One region of the Streptomyces sp. NPDC111628 genome, then DNA from elsewhere that is predicted to be linked to it. Evidence: riboswitches for the same ligand, from Rfam matches in the RefSeq annotation. Region 1 holds a riboswitch; each other region holds the start of a gene.

What was found. A riboswitch is a leader RNA that binds a small molecule or an ion and turns the genes downstream of it on or off. The one in region 1 is predicted to bind cyclic di-AMP.
Region 2: another riboswitch for cyclic di-AMP. It lies ahead of ACZ7MF_RS25860 (M23 family metallopeptidase); the one in region 1 lies ahead of ACZ7MF_RS29995 (M23 family metallopeptidase).
Region 3: another riboswitch for cyclic di-AMP. It lies ahead of ACZ7MF_RS10050 (M23 family metallopeptidase); the one in region 1 lies ahead of ACZ7MF_RS29995 (M23 family metallopeptidase).
Region 4: another riboswitch for cyclic di-AMP. It lies ahead of ACZ7MF_RS02230 (transglycosylase SLT domain-containing protein); the one in region 1 lies ahead of ACZ7MF_RS29995 (M23 family metallopeptidase).

Annotation. Positions count from the first base shown of each region.
Region 1 covers NZ_JBVKBZ010000006.1:117,127-121,326, reverse strand. The annotation lists gene ACZ7MF_RS30010 (bifunctional acetate--CoA ligase family protein/GNAT family N-acetyltransferase) at 1-51, opposite strand, end outside; gene ACZ7MF_RS30005 (HPr family phosphocarrier protein) at 254-535, shown strand; gene ACZ7MF_RS30000 (GntR family transcriptional regulator) at 673-1,368, opposite strand; gene ACZ7MF_RS29995 (M23 family metallopeptidase) at 1,489-2,253, opposite strand; cyclic di-AMP (ydaO/yuaA leader) riboswitch at 2,266-2,430, opposite strand; gene ACZ7MF_RS29990 (M16 family metallopeptidase) at 2,622-4,010, opposite strand; gene ACZ7MF_RS29985 (M16 family metallopeptidase) at 4,007-4,200, opposite strand, start outside.
Region 2 covers NZ_JBVKBZ010000005.1:20,967-25,166, forward strand. The annotation lists gene ACZ7MF_RS25855 (aldo/keto reductase) at 1-914, opposite strand, end outside; gene ACZ7MF_RS25860 (M23 family metallopeptidase) at 1,067-2,110, opposite strand; cyclic di-AMP (ydaO/yuaA leader) riboswitch at 2,121-2,278, opposite strand; gene ACZ7MF_RS25865 (PP2C family protein-serine/threonine phosphatase) at 2,503-3,723, opposite strand; tRNA gene ACZ7MF_RS25870 (tRNA-Met) at 3,909-3,982, opposite strand; gene ACZ7MF_RS25875 (dihydrofolate reductase family protein) at 4,053-4,200, opposite strand, start outside.
Region 3 covers NZ_JBVKBZ010000002.1:495,503-499,702, forward strand. The annotation lists gene ACZ7MF_RS10035 (helix-turn-helix domain-containing protein) at 1-57, shown strand, start outside; gene ACZ7MF_RS10040 (DUF6126 family protein) at 54-173, shown strand; gene ACZ7MF_RS10045 (tyrosine-protein phosphatase) at 195-992, opposite strand; cyclic di-AMP (ydaO/yuaA leader) riboswitch at 1,430-1,589, shown strand; gene ACZ7MF_RS10050 (M23 family metallopeptidase) at 1,592-2,533, shown strand; gene ACZ7MF_RS10055 (SGNH/GDSL hydrolase family protein) at 2,778-3,563, shown strand; gene ACZ7MF_RS10060 (TetR/AcrR family transcriptional regulator) at 3,630-4,200, opposite strand, start outside.
Region 4 covers NZ_JBVKBZ010000001.1:455,986-460,185, reverse strand. The annotation lists gene ACZ7MF_RS02240 (LolA family protein) at 1-218, opposite strand, end outside; gene ACZ7MF_RS02235 (polyprenyl synthetase family protein) at 477-1,487, opposite strand; cyclic di-AMP (ydaO/yuaA leader) riboswitch at 2,195-2,363, shown strand; gene ACZ7MF_RS02230 (transglycosylase SLT domain-containing protein) at 2,368-2,859, shown strand; gene ACZ7MF_RS02225 (HAD family hydrolase) at 2,912-3,721, opposite strand; gene fahA (fumarylacetoacetase) at 4,087-4,200, shown strand, end outside.

The sequences.
Region 1 (4,200 bases):
GTCGGCTTCCCAGTGGGCGGGGTACTCGTGCCGGTCCGACGAGGTCTGCATGGGCCCCAGAGTACGGCTCGCGTACGACAACGGCGCGGGGCAGTCTGTGGGGGACGGATGCCCGGACCGAGGCCGCGGTCCGGGACCCGTACGGGGCGGCCCACGTGGTCGTCCCGGCTTGCTTCACGATGTGGGAAACTGGTCTAGACAAGACTGGTCTAGACAACTTCAACGCCTCTGAACACCTGAAGGGCAGCATCACATGGCTGAGCGCCGCGTCAACGTCGGCTGGGCCGAGGGTCTCCACGCCCGCCCCGCCTCCATCTTCGTCCGAGCCGCCACGGCCACAGGCGTCCCGGTGACGATCGCCAAGGCCGACGGGTCCCCCGTCAACGCGGCCTCCATGCTGGCCGTCCTCGGCCTCGGCGCCCAGGGGGGCGAGGAGATCGTCCTCGCCTCCGACGCCGAGGGCGCTGAGGCGGCCCTGGACCGGCTGGCGAAGCTGGTCGCCGAGGGGCTCGAGGAGCTTCCCGAGACCGTCTGACGGACGGAACAGCAGCACCGAAAGGCCCGCCGGGACCACCGGACGGGCCTTTCGCCTTTTCCGCTGCCGCTTCTCTCCATTCGGGACGCCAGAAATAGCCGACCAGAATTCCCCCGCTTTTGTATACGGAACCTGTGTTACCGGAGCGGGCTCGCGGTGTTTACGGAATGTTGCGTATTCCTCACACGCTCCGTCGCCGCGCCGCCGGAGGCGAATCGGAGCCGGTGACCGGATGCCGACCGCTCGATGTGCAGCGTCATGAGCGCCCGCGCGCGTTCGCCGTCGCCCCGGGCCACGGCATCGGTGATCGCGGCGTGCTCCGCCCAGTCCTCCACCGGCCCGACCGGCGCTTCCACGACGTACATCCAGGCGATCTTGTGGCGGAGCTGGGTCAGCAGCGCGGTCAGCGAAGGGCTGTCCGCCGCCCGGGCGAGGGTCTCGTGGAACCAGCCGCCCAGGGAGCGCAGCTCGTCCACGGTGCCCCGCCTGGCCCGTTCCTGCCCCAGCCGGACCAGACCGCGCAACACCTTGAGGTGGGCGTCGGTGCGCCGCCGGGCGGCCCGGGAGGCTCCGAGCGGCTCCAGGAGCGTGCGGGTCTCCAGCAGGTCGGCGGCCTCCCGCGCGGTCGGTTCCGCGACGCACGCGCCCGCGTGCCGCCGGGTCACCACGAAGCCCTCCGCCTCCAGCGTGCGCAGGGCCTCGCGGACGGGGACCCGGGAGACGCCGTAGCGGCGGGCGAGGATTTCCTCGGTGAGCCGGCTCCCGCGTCCGTGGACGCCGGCCACGATGTCGTCCCGAATCGCCGTGCACACCGAATGCGCCGGAATACGCATGACCGACCTCCGCCTTGATCCCCTGAAACGCCGACGATGGACGCGCTTTCAGCGACTCTAGGCCAAGCAAGCCGGTATGGAATACAAAAAGCCCCGACTCGGGAAGCCGGGGCTTTTTCGTCAGACGTTCACGCCGTGGGAGCGGAGATAGGCGACGGGGTCCATGTCCGAGCCGTACTCGGGGCTCGTACGGGCCTCGAAGTGCAGATGCGGTCCGGTGACGTTGCCGGTGGCACCCGAGACGCCGATCTGCTGGCCGGGCTCGACCGACTGGCCGACCGAGACGCCGATGGACGACAGGTGCCCGTACTGCGTGTACGTGCCGTCGTGCATCCTGATCACGACCTGGTTGCCGTACGCGCCGCCCCAGCCGGCCTCGACGACGGTGCCGACGCCGACGGAGTGCACGGACGTGCCGCTGGAGGCGTGGAAGTCGATGCCGGTGTGGCTGCCGGAGGACCACAGGGAACTGCCCGCCTGGTAGGCGGTGGAGACGTACGAGGCGGTGATCGGCGCGACGAAGGTGTTGAGGCGCTTGCGCTCCGCCTCCCGCGCGGCGCGCTCCTTGGCCTCGCGCGCCTCCTTGGCCGCCTCGGCCGCCCGCTCGCGGGCCGCCTCCTGGGCCGCCTCGCGGGCGGCGGCGTCCGCGGCCGCCTGCTTCTGCGCGAGGGCCTGGGCGTCGATCTCGTCGGCTATGGAGTCGCCGATGGTGACGACCGGGGTGAGCCCGGTCTGTTCCGCCTCGGGCTCGGCGGCGAGCGCCGGAGCCGCGAGGGTGCCGACGACGCCGGTGGTGGCGAGGGCCGCGACCCCCGCCGCGCGGGCGGTGGTGCGGTGCACCCGGCTGGGACGGCGGTGCTTCCCGGTGGCGCGCGTGAACGCCATGTAGAGGCTTGTCCTTTCCTTCCCTCTCGCCTACCGGGTTAGCTGACGGGTTCGGAGGTGGAAGGTCTCCTACGGACCCCCTCGCGGTGCGCGCGGGCGTCCGATTCACCCCAGGGACTGCGATGGGTCCCCGGCTCCCCTGGCTCGCGCCGTACGGGGACTCGGCGATGACTGTCCGGTGCCGCGGGTGCGGCGCACTGCCTGACGAACAGCCCGGACGACGCTAAACGCGGCTGCGTTCAATCCTCAAACGCAACAGGCTTTTTGTAGCGCACGCCACAGGGCAGACGGGCAACCACTCCCCCAATCCGGACAAACGGCGGCCCTGGTGACACACCGGTCACCAGGGCCGCGGCACGCGCGTGCCGCTACTCGGCCGCCACCACGGTGACTTCGCCGATGCCGAGGGCCTCGACGGGCTCCTTGATCTGCGCCGCGTCGCCGACGAGGACCGTCACGAGACGGTCCACCGGGAAGGCGTTCACGACCGCCGCGGTAGCCTCCACGGTGCCCGTGGCGGCCAGTTGGCGGTAGAGCGTGGCCTGGAAGTCGTCGGGGAGGTGCTGCTCGACCTGGTCGGCCAGCGTGCCCGCCACGGCCGCCGCCGTCTCGTACTTCAGGGGCGCCACGCCCACCAGGTTCTGCACGGCCACGTCGCGCTCGGCGTCGGTGAGCCCCTCCGCGGCGAGCTTGCGCAGCACCGTCCACAGGTCCTCAAGGGCGGGACCGGTGTTGGGGGTGTCGACGGATCCGCTGATGGCGAGCATCGCGGCGCCCGTGCCGTCCGGCGCGGAGCGCAGGACCTGGCCGAACGCCCGCACACCGTAGGTGTAGCCCTTCTCCTCGCGCAGGACGCGGTCCAGGCGCGAGGTGAGGGTGCCGCCCAGGCAGTAGGTGCCGAGCACCTGCGCGGGCCACACGCGGTCGTGCCGGTCGGCGCCGGTGCGGCCGATCAGCAACTGCGTCTGGACGGCGCCTGGACGGTCCACGATGACGACCCGGCCCCGGTCGTCGGCGGTCACCGGGGGCACGGGGCGCGGCTGGGCGGCCGAGCCGGTCCACGCGCCCAGGGTGTCGCCGAGCAGCGCGTCCAGGTCGACGCCGGTAAGGTCGCCGACGACCACCGCGGTGGCCGTGGCGGGGCGGACGTGCCGCTCGTAGAAGGCGCGTACGGCCGCCGAGTCGATGGCCTCGATCGTTTCCTCGGTGCCCTGGCGCGGGCGCGACATGCGCGCGTCGGCCGGGAACAGCTCCTTGGAGAGTTCCTTGGCGGCACGCCGGGAGGGGTTGGCCAGCTCGTGCGGGATCTCGTCGAGCCGGTTGCGCACCAGCCGTTCGACCTCGCTGTCGGCGAAGGCGGGCGCCCTGAGGGCGTCGGCGAGCAGGCCGAGGGCCTTGGCGAGGCGCGAGGCGGGCACCTCCAGGCTCAGCCGGACGCCGGGGTGGTCGGCGTGCGCGTCCAGGGTGGCGCCGCAGCGCTCCAGCTCGGCGGCGAAGTCCTCGGCGGAGTGCTTGTCGGTGCCCTCCGAGAAGGCGCGCGCCATGATGGTGGCGACGCCGTCGAGACCGGCGGGCTCGGCTTCCAGGGGCGCGTCGAGGTTCACCTCGACGGCGACGACCTGCTGGCCGGGGCGGTGGCAGCGCAGCACGGTGAGGCCGTTGTCGAGGCTGCCGCGCTCGGGGGCGGGGAACGCCCACGGCTTGGGCTCGCCGGCCTGCGGCTGTGCGTGGAATTCCATGGTGGCGAGCTCGGTCACTTGGCCGCCTCCTCGTTCTCTTCGGTGGCGTCGGGCACGGACACAGTGACGGTCGTCCCGTCGGCGTCGGTCTCGTCGGCGGGGGCGGTGGGCTCGTAGACGAGCACCGCGCGGTTGTCGGGCCGCAGGCGGGCCTTGGCGACCTCCTGGACCTCCTCCGCGGTCACCTCGAGCACCCGCTGGACGGCGG
Region 2 (4,200 bases), on a different contig from region 1:
TCGTCCTCCGTCAGGCTCAGCTCGGCCACGCCCAGCAGCGCCGGCAGCTGCTCCACCGTGCGTGCGGAGGCGATCGGCGCCGCCACGGTCGGCCGGGCGGCCAGCCAGGCGAGGGCGACCGTGGCGACGGGAGCCTCGTGGGCCGCGGCGATCTCGTCCAGGGCGGCCAGCACCCGGCGGCCCCGCTCGGTCTCCAGGTGCTTGGCCGCACCGCCCGCCCGCGGGCTGTCCACCTCCGTGCCGGGCCGGTACTTGCCGGTGAGGAAGCCGGCCGCGAGGGCGTAGTACGGCACGGCGGCGAGACCCGCCCGCTCGGCGAGGTCGCGCAGTTCGCCCTCGTACGTGTCGCGGGAGACCAGGTTGTAGTGCGGCTGGAGGGCGACGTACCGGGCGAGGCCCTCGCGGTCGGAGAACTCCAGGGACGCCGCGAGCCGCTCGGCGGAGATGTTGGAGGCGGCGATGTGCCGCACCTTGCCGGCCTTCACCAGTGCGTCGAGCGCGCCGACGATCTCCTCGACCGGCACCTCGGGCTTGTCGAAGTGGGTGTAGTAGAGGTCGATGTGGTCGGTGCCCAGGCGGCGCAGTGAGGCGTCGGCCGCGGCCTTGATGTTCGCGGCGGACAGGCCCGGGTACTCGGGGTGCTGGCTGACCTTGGTGGCGAGGACGACGTCGTCACGGTTGCCGCGGGCCGCGAACCACTGGCCGAGGACGGTCTCGGACTCGCCGCCGCTGTTGCCGTCGACCCAGGCGGAGTAGGAGTCGGCGGTGTCGACGAAGTTGCCGCCGGCCGCCGTGTAGGCGTCCAGGACGGCGAAGGACCGGTCACGGTCGGCCGTCCAGCCGAAGACGTTGCCGCCGAGGGCGAGGGGGAAGACCTCGAGGTCGGAGGAGCCGAGCTTGCGCAGAGAAGTCATGTAGGGAGTCAACGACCGTGCCGGAGCGGGCGATTCCGGCAGGCACGCAAAATCCCCGCAAACCAGCAGCGCAGCAAACCGGCAGCCCTGACGTCGGGGGGTCGCCGTCAGGACCGCCGGTGATCAGCGGGGCGCGTCGTGGGCGGCGCGGATCAGGGGGTGAGCCCCTTGCTCTGCAGCCAGGACATCGGGTCGATGCCGGTGCCGCCGTCGGTGTGGACCTCGAGGTGGAGGTGGGCGCCGGTGACGTTGCCGGTGGCGCCGACGCGGCCGATGACGTCACCGGTGGTGACCTTCTGGCCGACGCTGACGTTGATGGAGGACTGGTGCGCGTACCAGAGCTCGGTGCCGTCGTCGAGGGTGAGCACGGTCTTGTAGCCGTACGACCCGTCCCAGCCGGCCGACGTGATGGTGCCGCTGTGCACCGCCTTGAGCAGCGTGCCCGTGGGGGCGGCGAAGTCGAGGCCGGTGTGGTGACCGGAGGCCCAGAGGGAGCCGGCCTGGTTGAACGTGGAGGAGATCGTGTACGAGGAGGTCGGCAGCGTGTACTGCTTGGCCAGCTTCGCGAGCCGCTCGGCCTCGGCCTTCTTCGCGGCCTCCTCCTCCGCCTTCTTCTTGGCGGCGGCGGCCTTCTCCTCGGCCTCCTTCTCCGCCTTGGCGGCGGCGTCGGCGGCCTTCTTCTCGGCCGCGGCGGCGGCTTCGGCGGCGGCCTTGGTCTCGACCTGCGCCTGCTGCTGCTCGGCCTGCGCCATGATCCGGGCCCGCAGCGACTCACCGGCGCCGGTGGTGTCGGTGCCCTCCGCGCTGTCGGCGGCGGCGGCCTGGGTGATGCCGCTGAGCGGGGTGGCGGAACCCTCGGGCTCCGACTTCTCGTCGTCGCCGGGAAGGAGCGAGCCGACGTTCGGCAGGTCCGGCATGGAGATGGACACCGGGGGCTTGCCGGTCTGCGCGCTGGCCATGCCGCCCGCTCCGACGGCGGCTATGACACCGACGCCGAGGACGGTGGAGCTGCGGGCGAGTCCGCCGCGCTGCTTGGCCACGCGGTGCCGGCCGCGTACGGGACGGATGGACTCCGCGGTGGGATTCCACTCCTCCCAGGGACCCTCTTCGGCGCGGTAGCCGTCGTAGCCGAAGGTGTCGGTGCCGTGCCCACTGGGCGCGGACGGGGCCTCGGGGGCAGGCCGGTTTGACGCCACGTGGGCGTACTCCTTTCCTTCCTTTCGCCTACCGGGTTAGCTGACGGGTTCGGAGCAGGAAGGTCTCCTACGGGTGTCTGCCGACCGTGTTTCCACGACGGCATACGCCCGATTCACCCCAATGTGGTGGTTCCCCGGTTCCCTTGCGGGATTCGGCGCGTGCGCACGGAGCCGCCTTCTGTGACGGCTGGGACGACCGCGCTGCGTTATCGAACGTTAATAGACGCGAGGCTCCGATTCCAAGCCGTTCCTCTTGATCATTACCGAATACCGCCGGGACGTACGCCTCACGACCGGTGAAAACCGGGCGAGTTGACCGGGCCTCAGTATTCCTCTTCGCCGCACTTTCTTCTGACGGTGTATCAGTTGTTATGCGGAGGGGGGTCGTACTGTCACGGCTCGTGACAATGATCATGATCGCCGGGCCGGGGACGCCGGACGGCGAGCAGCGCCATGTCGTCCGCCATGCCGCCCCCGGAGTGCCGGCGCACGTCCTCGGCGAGGGTGCCGAGCAGGCTCGCCGGATGCGGGAAGACGCGGCCGGCCAGCCGCGCCTGCGGATCGTAGAACTCGCCCTTCGCGTCGCGGGCTTCGGTCAGCCCGTCGGTGTAGAGCAGCAGCGTGGCCCCGCCGGGGAAGGCGGCCTCCTCCGCCCGGTCGGGCCACACGCCCAGCTCGCCCATGCCGAGCGGCAGCGCCGACTCGTGGGCGGGCAGCGGGCCGAGGGTTCCGTCGCCGTAGAGCAGCAGGGGCGGCGGATGGCCGCGGTTGACGATGCGGACGGTGCCGTCGCCGTGCGGGAGTTCGGCGAGGACGGCGGTGGTGAAGCCCTCGAAGGCGTCCAGTCCGTCGCGCCGGGTGCCCTCGCGCGCCAGCGCCCGCTCAAGGCGCTGCGCCACCGCCTCCAGCGTCGCCTCCTGCTCGGCCGCCTCCCGGAAGGCGCCGATCACGACGGCGACGGCGGCCACCGCGCCCATGCCCTTGCCGCGCACGTCCCCGACGATCAGCCGGACGCCGCGGGCGCTGTCCTGCACGGCGTACAGGTCACCGCCGATGAAGGCGTCGGCCTGCGCGGCCTCGTAGCAGACGGCGATCTCGAAGCCCGCCATCCGCTCGGCGGGTTCGGGCAGGACGGCGCGCTGGGCGGCCTCGGCGATCTCGCGGACGGAGACGAGGCGCTCGCTGCTGCGGCGGACCATGCCGTTCACGAGGACGGCGAGCACGGCGACCGTCGCGATGGTGATCAGCTCGGTGAGGGAGTCGACGTAGTGGATGACGCCCTTGCCGAGTTGCAGCGCGATGACCGCGGCGACCACGGCGACGCCGGTGAGCGCCGTGCCGCGCCGCGAGTAGAGGGGGGCGGCGATCAGGGGCGCGGCCGTGTAGAGGGGCCCGGCGGTGAAGTACCTCGGGGTGAAGATGTCGTACAGGATGGCGACGACGATCAGCAGCACGGGGAGCGCGTGCACGAAGGTCCGCCCGTACCCGGCCCGCCGGCGGGGCGGTGGTCCCGGGGGCGGCCCGGTCGGCGCCTCGTCGCCGAGGCCCGGGTCGGGCACGGGATCGCCGGGGAGCCTGCCACCGGCCCTGGCGGCCGCTCCCTCGTCGTCCACGTCACCTGGCCGCACCACTCGTCTCCCGCCGCCCCGTACGTCCGCGCCGCTTGCCGTCCCGGACTCCAGGGTTCCGGGGGCGGGGGCGGGCGGCGAGCGGTGAGGGGCCGACCGGATGACACGGGGCACCTGCGGAAACGCACCGAGGGCCGGAACCCTTTCGGATTCCGGCCCTCGGCCTTCAGTAGCGGGGACAGGATTTGAACCTGCGACCTCTGGGTTATGAGCCCAGCGAGCTACCGAGCTGCTCCACCCCGCGTCGTTGTGTTCACCACTGTACGTCATCCCGGGGGCGGAATGCACATCGGTATCTCCTCGCCCCGCTCTCCCTACCCCTCCAGGTGGCGGTTGGGCGCCTTCGCCCGCTGCGCGTACTCGGCCAGTACGACGACGACGGCACCCGCGGCGGTGAGCACCCCGCTGCCGTCCGCTCCCGCCACGAAGGTGTCCGGCTCCCGCCAGGCCGTGACGACCCGG
Region 3 (4,200 bases), on a different contig from region 1:
CTGCAGAGCCCGACGGCCGCCCTGTGCCTCGGCCCGACCCCCGGAGAGACGCCATGAGTGCCACGGAGGAGAAGCTCCCGCGCGCCCTGTGGGTGCGACTGATCATCTACATCGCCCTGGGGCACGTCTTCGGCGGCTTCCTCTACCTGCTGTTCGAGGTGGGCGCCAAGTAGCGCCGTCCGCGGGCGGGTGACTCAGTCCAGCATCCGCTCGCGCAGCCGCTCCCGGGTCCCGGGAGTGAGCCGCAGGCCCTGCTCCAGGTAGGCGTCCACGCCGCCCCAGGTCTCCTCGACGGTCTCGAAGGCCGCCGCCAGGTACTCGGCGCGCGCGTCGAACAGGGGACTGAGCAGCTCCATGACCTCGGGGGAGTAGGCCGAGGCCGCGGAACCGCTGCGGCGCACCTTGTAGCGGCGGTGTGCGGCGTTCGACTTCAGGTAGTCCTCGACGACGGCATCCCGCTCGACACCCAGGGCGAGCAGGGTGACGGCGATCGACAGGCCCGCGCGGTCCTTTCCGGCGGCGCAGTGCATCAGGGCCGGGACGCTGTCCTCGGCGAGCGCGTGCAGGATGCGGGAGTGCTCCGCGGTGCGCTCCGTGACGATCGAGCGGTACGAGCCGATCATCCGGCCCGCGGCCTTGCCGTCGGCCAGAATCTCGCGCAGCTGGTCGAGGTCGCCGTCACGGACCATCTTCCAGAACTCGGCGCCGTCGGCCGGGTCGCTCAGCGGCAGGTTCACATTGCGCACGCCCGGCAGCTCGACGTCCGGGCCCTCGAGCTTCTGGTCGGCCGCGTTGCGGAAGTCGAAGATCGTGTGCAGGCCCAGCGAGGCCAGGAACGCGGCGTCCTCCCCGGTGGCGTGCGCCAGGTGACCGCTGCGGAACAGCACCCCCTGCCGCACCCGCCGCCCGTCCACGGTCGGCAGTCCGCCCACGTCCCGGAAGTTGCGCACGCCGGTCAGCTCGGGTTCGGTCGACGGGACCTGCTGCGTCACGGGGGCTCCTCCCACTCCGCCCCGCCGCCGCTGCTCGCCGACGGGCTCCACCCGACGATACGGCATCACCTGTGCGCGAAACCTGTGCGCGAAATGGCGTTCCGAGGGATATTCCGGACCGATAAGAGCCTTCTGTCCGAATTGGCACCTTAATAACAACTGGCCCTGAAATGGCGGAGGGTGAAGGAGGGGTGCGTGAGCAGCGTCATATCCGTGACCGTGCGTTGCCCGTCATGTTCACGTAATTCAACTGTTTCTCAAGGGGCTTCAGGTAAAAGCGCGCGGCGGAAATCGACGCAGGGTTACCGGATATTCCCGTAAAGGATCAATCGGAACACCTGTCGAGGGAACCCCTCGCTTGTCCCTGTGCGTCTTGGTCCCTTACGTTCACCACCGATCCGGACGGACGCCTAATCCTGCCGCCGACCGGAGCCCGCACTCATCGACCACCCGTACACGGCAGGAGCGGGGGACCCACAGGTAGAACTGCCTGTTCCGGTTCCCGGAACGGCTTGGGGTAAAGCCGCGTTTCGGCGCGGCCGGGCATCTCCAGCCCGCACCCGACAGCTCACCTCGCAGGCGCCGGAGAGGAATTCGCCATGCCCGCGAAGGGTAAGCACCGCCGTACCAGGGCCATGCGCCTGACCCGCACCATCGCCGTCGCCGGTACCGGTGGCGCCGCGCTCGCGCTCCCGCTGATGGGTGCCGCCGCCGCCAACGCCGCTCCCGCGCACTCCGTCTCCGAGCAGGCCGTGCAGTCCGTTCCGACGTCGGCCAAGAAGGCCGCCGCCGAGAAGAACTCCGACTCGCGCACGTACACCGTGAAGAGCGGTGACTACCTCTCGAAGATCGCCGACGAGCAGGACGTCGACGGCGGCTGGAAGAAGCTCTACGCGGACAACCGCGAGGCCGTCGGTTCCGACCCGTCGCTGATCCACCCCGGGCTCAAGCTCTCGGTCGGCGGCCAGGCCGCCAAGTCGTCGGCGCCGTCCTCCGCGCAGTCGCAGAAGCCCGCGCAGAAGTCCGCCGAGAAGTCTGCCGAGAAGCCCGCCGCCGCGAAGCCGGCTCAGAAGTCGACGGACGCCGAGAAGGCTTCCTCCTCGGACACCGGCAGCCAGTCCACGGGCACCACCAGCGGCTACACCTCCCCCGTCGCGGGCGGCACCGTCGGTACCCCGTACCACCAGTCCGGCAGCATGTGGTCCAGCGGCTACCACACCGGCACCGACTTCGTCGTCCCGACCGGCACCTCCCTCAAGGCCGTCGGCGCGGGCACCGTCGTCTCCGCCGGCTGGGGCGGCGCGTACGGCAACCAGGTCGTCATCCAGCTCGCCGACGGCCACTACGCCCAGTACGCCCACCTCTCCTCGCTCTCCGTCTCCGCCGGTCAGTCGGTGACGGCGGGTCAGCAGGTCGGCCTCTCGGGTGCCACCGGCAACGTGACCGGCCCGCACCTGCACTTCGAGATCCGCACCACGCCGGACTACGGCTCGGACATCGACCCGCTGGCGTTCCTGCGCTCGCACGGCGTCTCCGTCTGACGACCGGTTCCGCGCGGCCTCCGCGCCCCGAAGGCCGGACCCCAGATCCCCGGGTCCGGCCTTCGGTGTGTCCGGACCCCGGTGTACTCGCCGTACGGGCCCTCGCCGTATTCCGGAATTGACGAATACTTTAGGCGTGGCCTTTCTCACCGCCCGTCAATCCCTTCCTACGGTCGCGTAGGTCACATTCCAAGGTGAATCATGGGCCGATGTGGCAGACGATTCGAAGAGTGACAGCAGAGCAGTGATCGGGTCGTACGTGGCAGTGGGGGACAGCTTCACCGAGGGCGTCGGCGACCCCGGCCCCGACGGGGCGTTCGTCGGCTGGGCCGACCGGCTCGCCGTACTGCTCGCGGACCGGCGCCCCGAGGGCGACTTCACGTACACGAACCTCGCCGTGCGCGGCAGGCTCCTCGACCAGATCGTGGCGGAACAGGTCCCGAGGGTCGTCGGACTCGCGCCGGACCTGGTCTCGTTCGCGGCGGGCGGCAACGACATCATCCGGCCCGGCACCGATCCCGACGAGGTCGCGGAGCGTTTCGAGCTGGCGGTGGCCGCGCTGACCGCCGCGGCCGGAACCGTCCTGGTGACCACCGGGTTCGACACCCGCGGGGTGCCCGTCCTCAAACACCTGCGCGGCAAGATCGCCACGTACAACGGGCACGTCCGTGCCATCGCCGACCGCTACGGCTGCCCGGTGCTCGACCTGTGGTCGCTCAGGAGCGTCCAGGACCGCAGGGCGTGGGACGCCGACCGGCTGCACCTGTCGCCGGAGGGCCACACCCGTGTGGCGCTGCGCGCGGGGCAGGCCATGGGCCTGCGCGTCCCGGCCGACCCGGACCAGCCCTGGCCGCCCCTGCCGCCGCGCGGCACGCTCGACGTCCGGCGCGACGACGTGCACTGGGCGCGCGAGTACCTGGTGCCGTGGATCGGACGCCGCCTGCGGGGCGAGTCGTCGGGCGACCACGTGACGGCCAAGGGGACGCTGTCGCCGGACGACATCAAGACGCGGATCGCCTCGGTGGCCTGACGCGAAGGTCGGTGGTGTCGCGACGGAGGTCGGTGGTGTTCCCGGCGGGCCGGTGTCCCGGCGGTGCTAGCGCCGGGTCGGTGTCAACGCCGCCCGCTCCAGGCCCAGTTCGCGGGCCAGGGCCTCGTCCACCCACTCCTGCGCCCGGGCCCGCGACACCGTGCCCGTGTACGACGTGAGCTGCACCGCCAGCCCGTCCAGCAACGCCGTCAGCCGCAGGGCCGCGGCGTCCGGCTCGGGGCAGGAGAACTCGCCGGCGGCCACGCCCTCGGCGATGACCTCGGCGATCGCCGCCTTCCACTGGCGGTCCAGCTCGCGCGTGACCTCCCGCAGTGCGGGCTCGCGCGGCGCCGCCGCCCAGCCCTCGATCCACAGCCGCCAGCCCTTGGCCGGACCGGTCGGCGCATACCACCGCACGGCCGCCCGCAGCCGGCGCAGCGCCGACGTACGACGGGCGAGCAGCCCCCGCAAGTGGGCGAGGTCGTCCTCGGCGGCATGGGTGAACGCGGCGGCGACCAGGCGCTCCTTGGTGGAGAAGTGGTAGAGCACCAGGGCGTTGCTGACGCCGAGCGCCGCGGCCACGTCGGCGATCCGCAACGCCGCCACGCCCCGCGCCGATATCTGCTCGATGGCGGCG
Region 4 (4,200 bases), on a different contig from region 1:
ACGTCCGACTTGGCGATCTTCTCTATGAGCTGCTCCGCCGTGACCTTCGGCAGGTCGGGGTCGCCGGAGTCGGCGAGCGCGGGGACGAGCCCGATCGTCGCGGCCGCCACTCCCATCACCGCGACCGGGACGACGTACCGCGCGGCCTTGCGCCGTCCGGCCCGCAGCTCCTCGCCCTCCCCGGCGGTCGTGTTGTCGTCGGAATCGATCGGTGCCATGTGTGCCCTACCTCCGTCGTCGGCGGCGGCTGTCTCGCGACCTCGCACTCGTTCACCCGTGAGCCGCCATTCTCACCCGAATCGGTGAGGATTGGTGTTTTTCCGTGGTGTCCATCTGACCAAATCGCCGGAGCACAAGCGTCAGACCGCGGGCTCAACTCCGCCTACTCCTGCGGGATGACACGCAGGGGTGCCGACTCCCCCGGCCCGTAGGGGACCGCGACGGACCGCGGGGCGGCGACGGACCGCGGGGTGCGGTCAGCCGGCCCGGTGGACCACCGCGTCGCACAGCTCCACCAGCGCGGCCTTCGCGTCGCACTCCCGCAGCGGGGCCAGCGCGGCCCGGGCCTCCTCGGCGTACCGGACGGTGTCCCGGCGGGCCTGCTCCAGCGCGGGGTGGGCGCGCAGCAGGCGCAGCGCCTCGGCGTGCCGCGCGTCGTCGCTCAGGTCGGAGTCGAGCAGCTCGCACAGCGCGATGTCCTCGGCGAGCCCCAGCCGGGCCGCCCGCTCGCGCAGCCGCAGTACGGGCAGAGTGGGGATGCCCTCACGCAGGTCCGTGCCGGGCGTCTTGCCGGACTCGTCGGAGTCGGAGGCGATGTCCAGGACGTCGTCCGCGAGCTGGAAGGCGACGCCGAGCCGCTCGCCGTACTGGGTGAGGACGTCCACCACCGTCTCGTCGGCGCCGGACATCATCGCGCCGAACCGGCAGGAGACCGCCACCAGGGAGCCCGTCTTGCCGCCCAGCACGTCCAGGTAGTGGTCGACCGGATCGCGGCCGTCCTGCGGGCCGGCCGTCTCCAGGATCTGACCGGTGACCAGCCGCTCGAAGGCGAGGGCCTGGACGCGGACCGCCTCGGGGCCGAGGTCGGCGAGGATCTGGGAGGCGCGGGCGAACAGGAAGTCGCCGGTGAGGACCGCGACCGAGTTGTCCCAGCGGGTGTTCGCACTGGCTACGCCGCGCCGCACGGCGGCCTCGTCCATCACGTCGTCGTGGTACAGCGTGGCGAGGTGGGTCAGCTCCACGACCACGGCCGAGGGCACGATCCCGGGGGCGTAGCGGTCTCCGAACTGGGCCGAGAGCATCACCAGCAGCGGCCGGAACCGTTTCCCGCCGGCCCGCACCAGGTGCTGGGCGGCCTCCGTGATGAACGGCACCTCGCTTTTGGTTGCCTCAAGCAACCCTTCCTCGACAGCAACCAATCCGGCCTGGACATCGACTTCCAGAGCCTGGTCCCGCACGCTCAGCCCGAACGGCCCGACGACGGTCACGAGGGGTCTCCTGTCTGCTGGTGTCTACTGGCGATTACCTGGTTTGTCGATAGGTCGCTGCCACCACTCAAGTCAGCGTATCCGGTCACGTTTCGATCACCGCTAGCGCCCACCGTTACAGGCTGGTCGGTATCGGATCATGAACGGTATGTTTTTGATCAGGTGATATGAGCAGATTTTGATTGATATCGCCAGAGGGGACGAGCCGGAGCCGGAGGGCGAACGGGCCGGAGCCGCCACCGAAGATCCCACCACTCCTCCCAACGGCCCGCACTTCGAGAACGTCACCCGATCGACAAGCCCGCCTCCTCCCCGCTCCCCCCTCCGCACCCTCCCCCTCTGCACCCTCTCCCTTCGCACCCTCTCCCCTTCCCCGCTTCCCGCCCCTCCCGGCTCGACACCCGAAGCCGTCCCCACCCGCGGCCGGTTGACCCCTAGTTGGGGTTAATGCCCTATTTGCCGTACTTGTTGAAGCCAGTGAGTTGGCTCACTCCGGACGCCCCGCAGGCAACCCCGTCGGAACCTGTGCCCTCCCTTTGCCCCGCAAGCCAGTTGGGGATTGACAGCAGCAAAGGATCAAGAGCCTCAAAGGCCTCAGACCAAGGTCAACAGGCATGTTGGGTGATTCCTGCACTTGTTCCGGACATGTGCTCTCGCATACGTTCCCGGCCTGTCGGGTGGACGCCGAATCCTGCCACCGCCCGTCGCACAGTCATCCACCCAACAAACTCGCAGGCAGGAGCGGGGGACCCAGGTAAGTCGCCGCACCGGTCACCACCGGAGCGGCTCGGGGTGAAGCCGTACCCGTCAGGGCACGGCCGGGCACCTCCCCGCCCGAACCCGACAGCTCACCTCGTAGGCGTAAGGAGAGGGACATCGCATGTCTGCCAACGGTCAGAACCGTCACGCCCGCACCAGCCGCCTCGCCCGCAAGCTCGCCGTGGCCGGCACCGGTGCCGCGGTGCTCGCGCTGCCGCTCATCGGCGCCACCACCGCTTCCGCGGCCACCCCGGCCGCCGCCACGACCGCCACCACGGCGGCCACGACTTACCCGGACAACCTCGACGGCTGGATCCGCGAGTCGCTCGACATCATGGCCCAGCACGGCATCCCCGGGACCTACGAGGGCATTCACCGCAACATCATGCGTGAGTCCTCCGGCAACCCGCTCGCCATCAACAACTGGGACATCAACGCCATCAACGGCACCCCGTCCAAGGGTCTGCTCCAGGTGATCGACCCGACCTTCCAGGCGTACCACGTCGAGGGCACCTCCTGGGACCCGTACGACCCGGTCGCCAACATCACCGCCGCCTGCAACTACGCGGCCGACCGCTACGGCTCGATGGACAACGTCTTCAGCGCGTACTGAGCCGCCCCGCCGCGGTAGCGCGTCACGCGGCAGCGCACCGAGCGGCAGCGCATCAAGAAGTACCGAAGATCCGATCGAGGACGACGGCCACGCCGTCGTCCTCGTTCGTCGTGGTGACCTCGTCGGCCACCGCCTTGAGTTCGGGGTGGGCACCGGCCATGGCGACACCGTGGGCCGCCCACTGGAACATGGGGATGTCGTTGGGCATGTCCCCGAAGGCGATCGTCCGCCGCCGCTCCAGACCCAGGTGCTCGGCGGCCAGCGCCAGACCGGTGGCCTTGGTGATGCCGCAGGGCTGGAGCTCCACCGTGCCGGGCCCCGACATGGTGACCGTCGCGAGGGAACCGACCACCGCGCGAGCCGTCGCCGCCAGTTCGTCGTCGGTCAGCTCGGGGTGGCGCAGCAGCACCTTGCTGATCGGCGTGGACCACAGCTGCGCACGCCGCTCGACGCGCACCGCGGGCAGCGTCGGGTGGGGCATCAGGTAGCCCGGCTCGATGAGGGTCAGCCCGTCGACGCCGTCCTGGTCCACGGCGGCGTGCACCTGGCCCACCTCGGCCTCGATCTTGCCGAGCGCGGTCTCGGCCAGCTCCCGGTCCAGGGTGACCGACCACAGCATCCGGTGCGCGCCGGCGTCGTACACCTGCGCGCCCTGTCCGCACACCGCAAGCCCCGTGCAGCCGAGCCGGTCGAGCAGGGAGCGCACCCGGGGTGCCGGGCGCCCCGTCACCACCAGGTGCCGCGCACCGGCCCCGGCGACCCGCGCCAGCGCGGCCAGCGACCGGTCGGAGACGGTGTCGTCGCCTCGGAGCAGCGTGCCGTCCAGGTCGGTGGCGACGAGTGAATATGCGGTGCGGTCCATGATCAGAGAATACGGACACCGCACCCGTCCGACTCACCCGTGACCGCTTCCGAACGAGGGCGTAGCGAGTGCGCTCGAACCCGCACGGGGTTGCACGAAGAGGCCCGATGATGTCCGAATCCTGACACATCATCGGCTAAAGCCGGTTCAGGGCCTGTGTCCCGGTTGGCAGCGACATGGCACGCCGACCATCCGCAGGCGCCAAGATCGCGTCCCGGGCCCCGCCGCCTTCGGTCGCACTGCCCAACAGCGGCACGTCACCCGTAACGTGTGGCCCGACCACGTGTCACGCGACGCACACCGATCGCGTGGCGCACACGGCGCGCACGGCGCACATGGCGAGCACGAAAGCGAGGCAGCACCCGATGCCCCCCTTCGATGTCCCCGAGGGCGACCCCTTCGGCCCGCACAACCTTCCGTACGGCGTGTTCTCGATCCCCGGCTCGCTCGACCGCACGGACCGGACGGTCGGCGTCCGG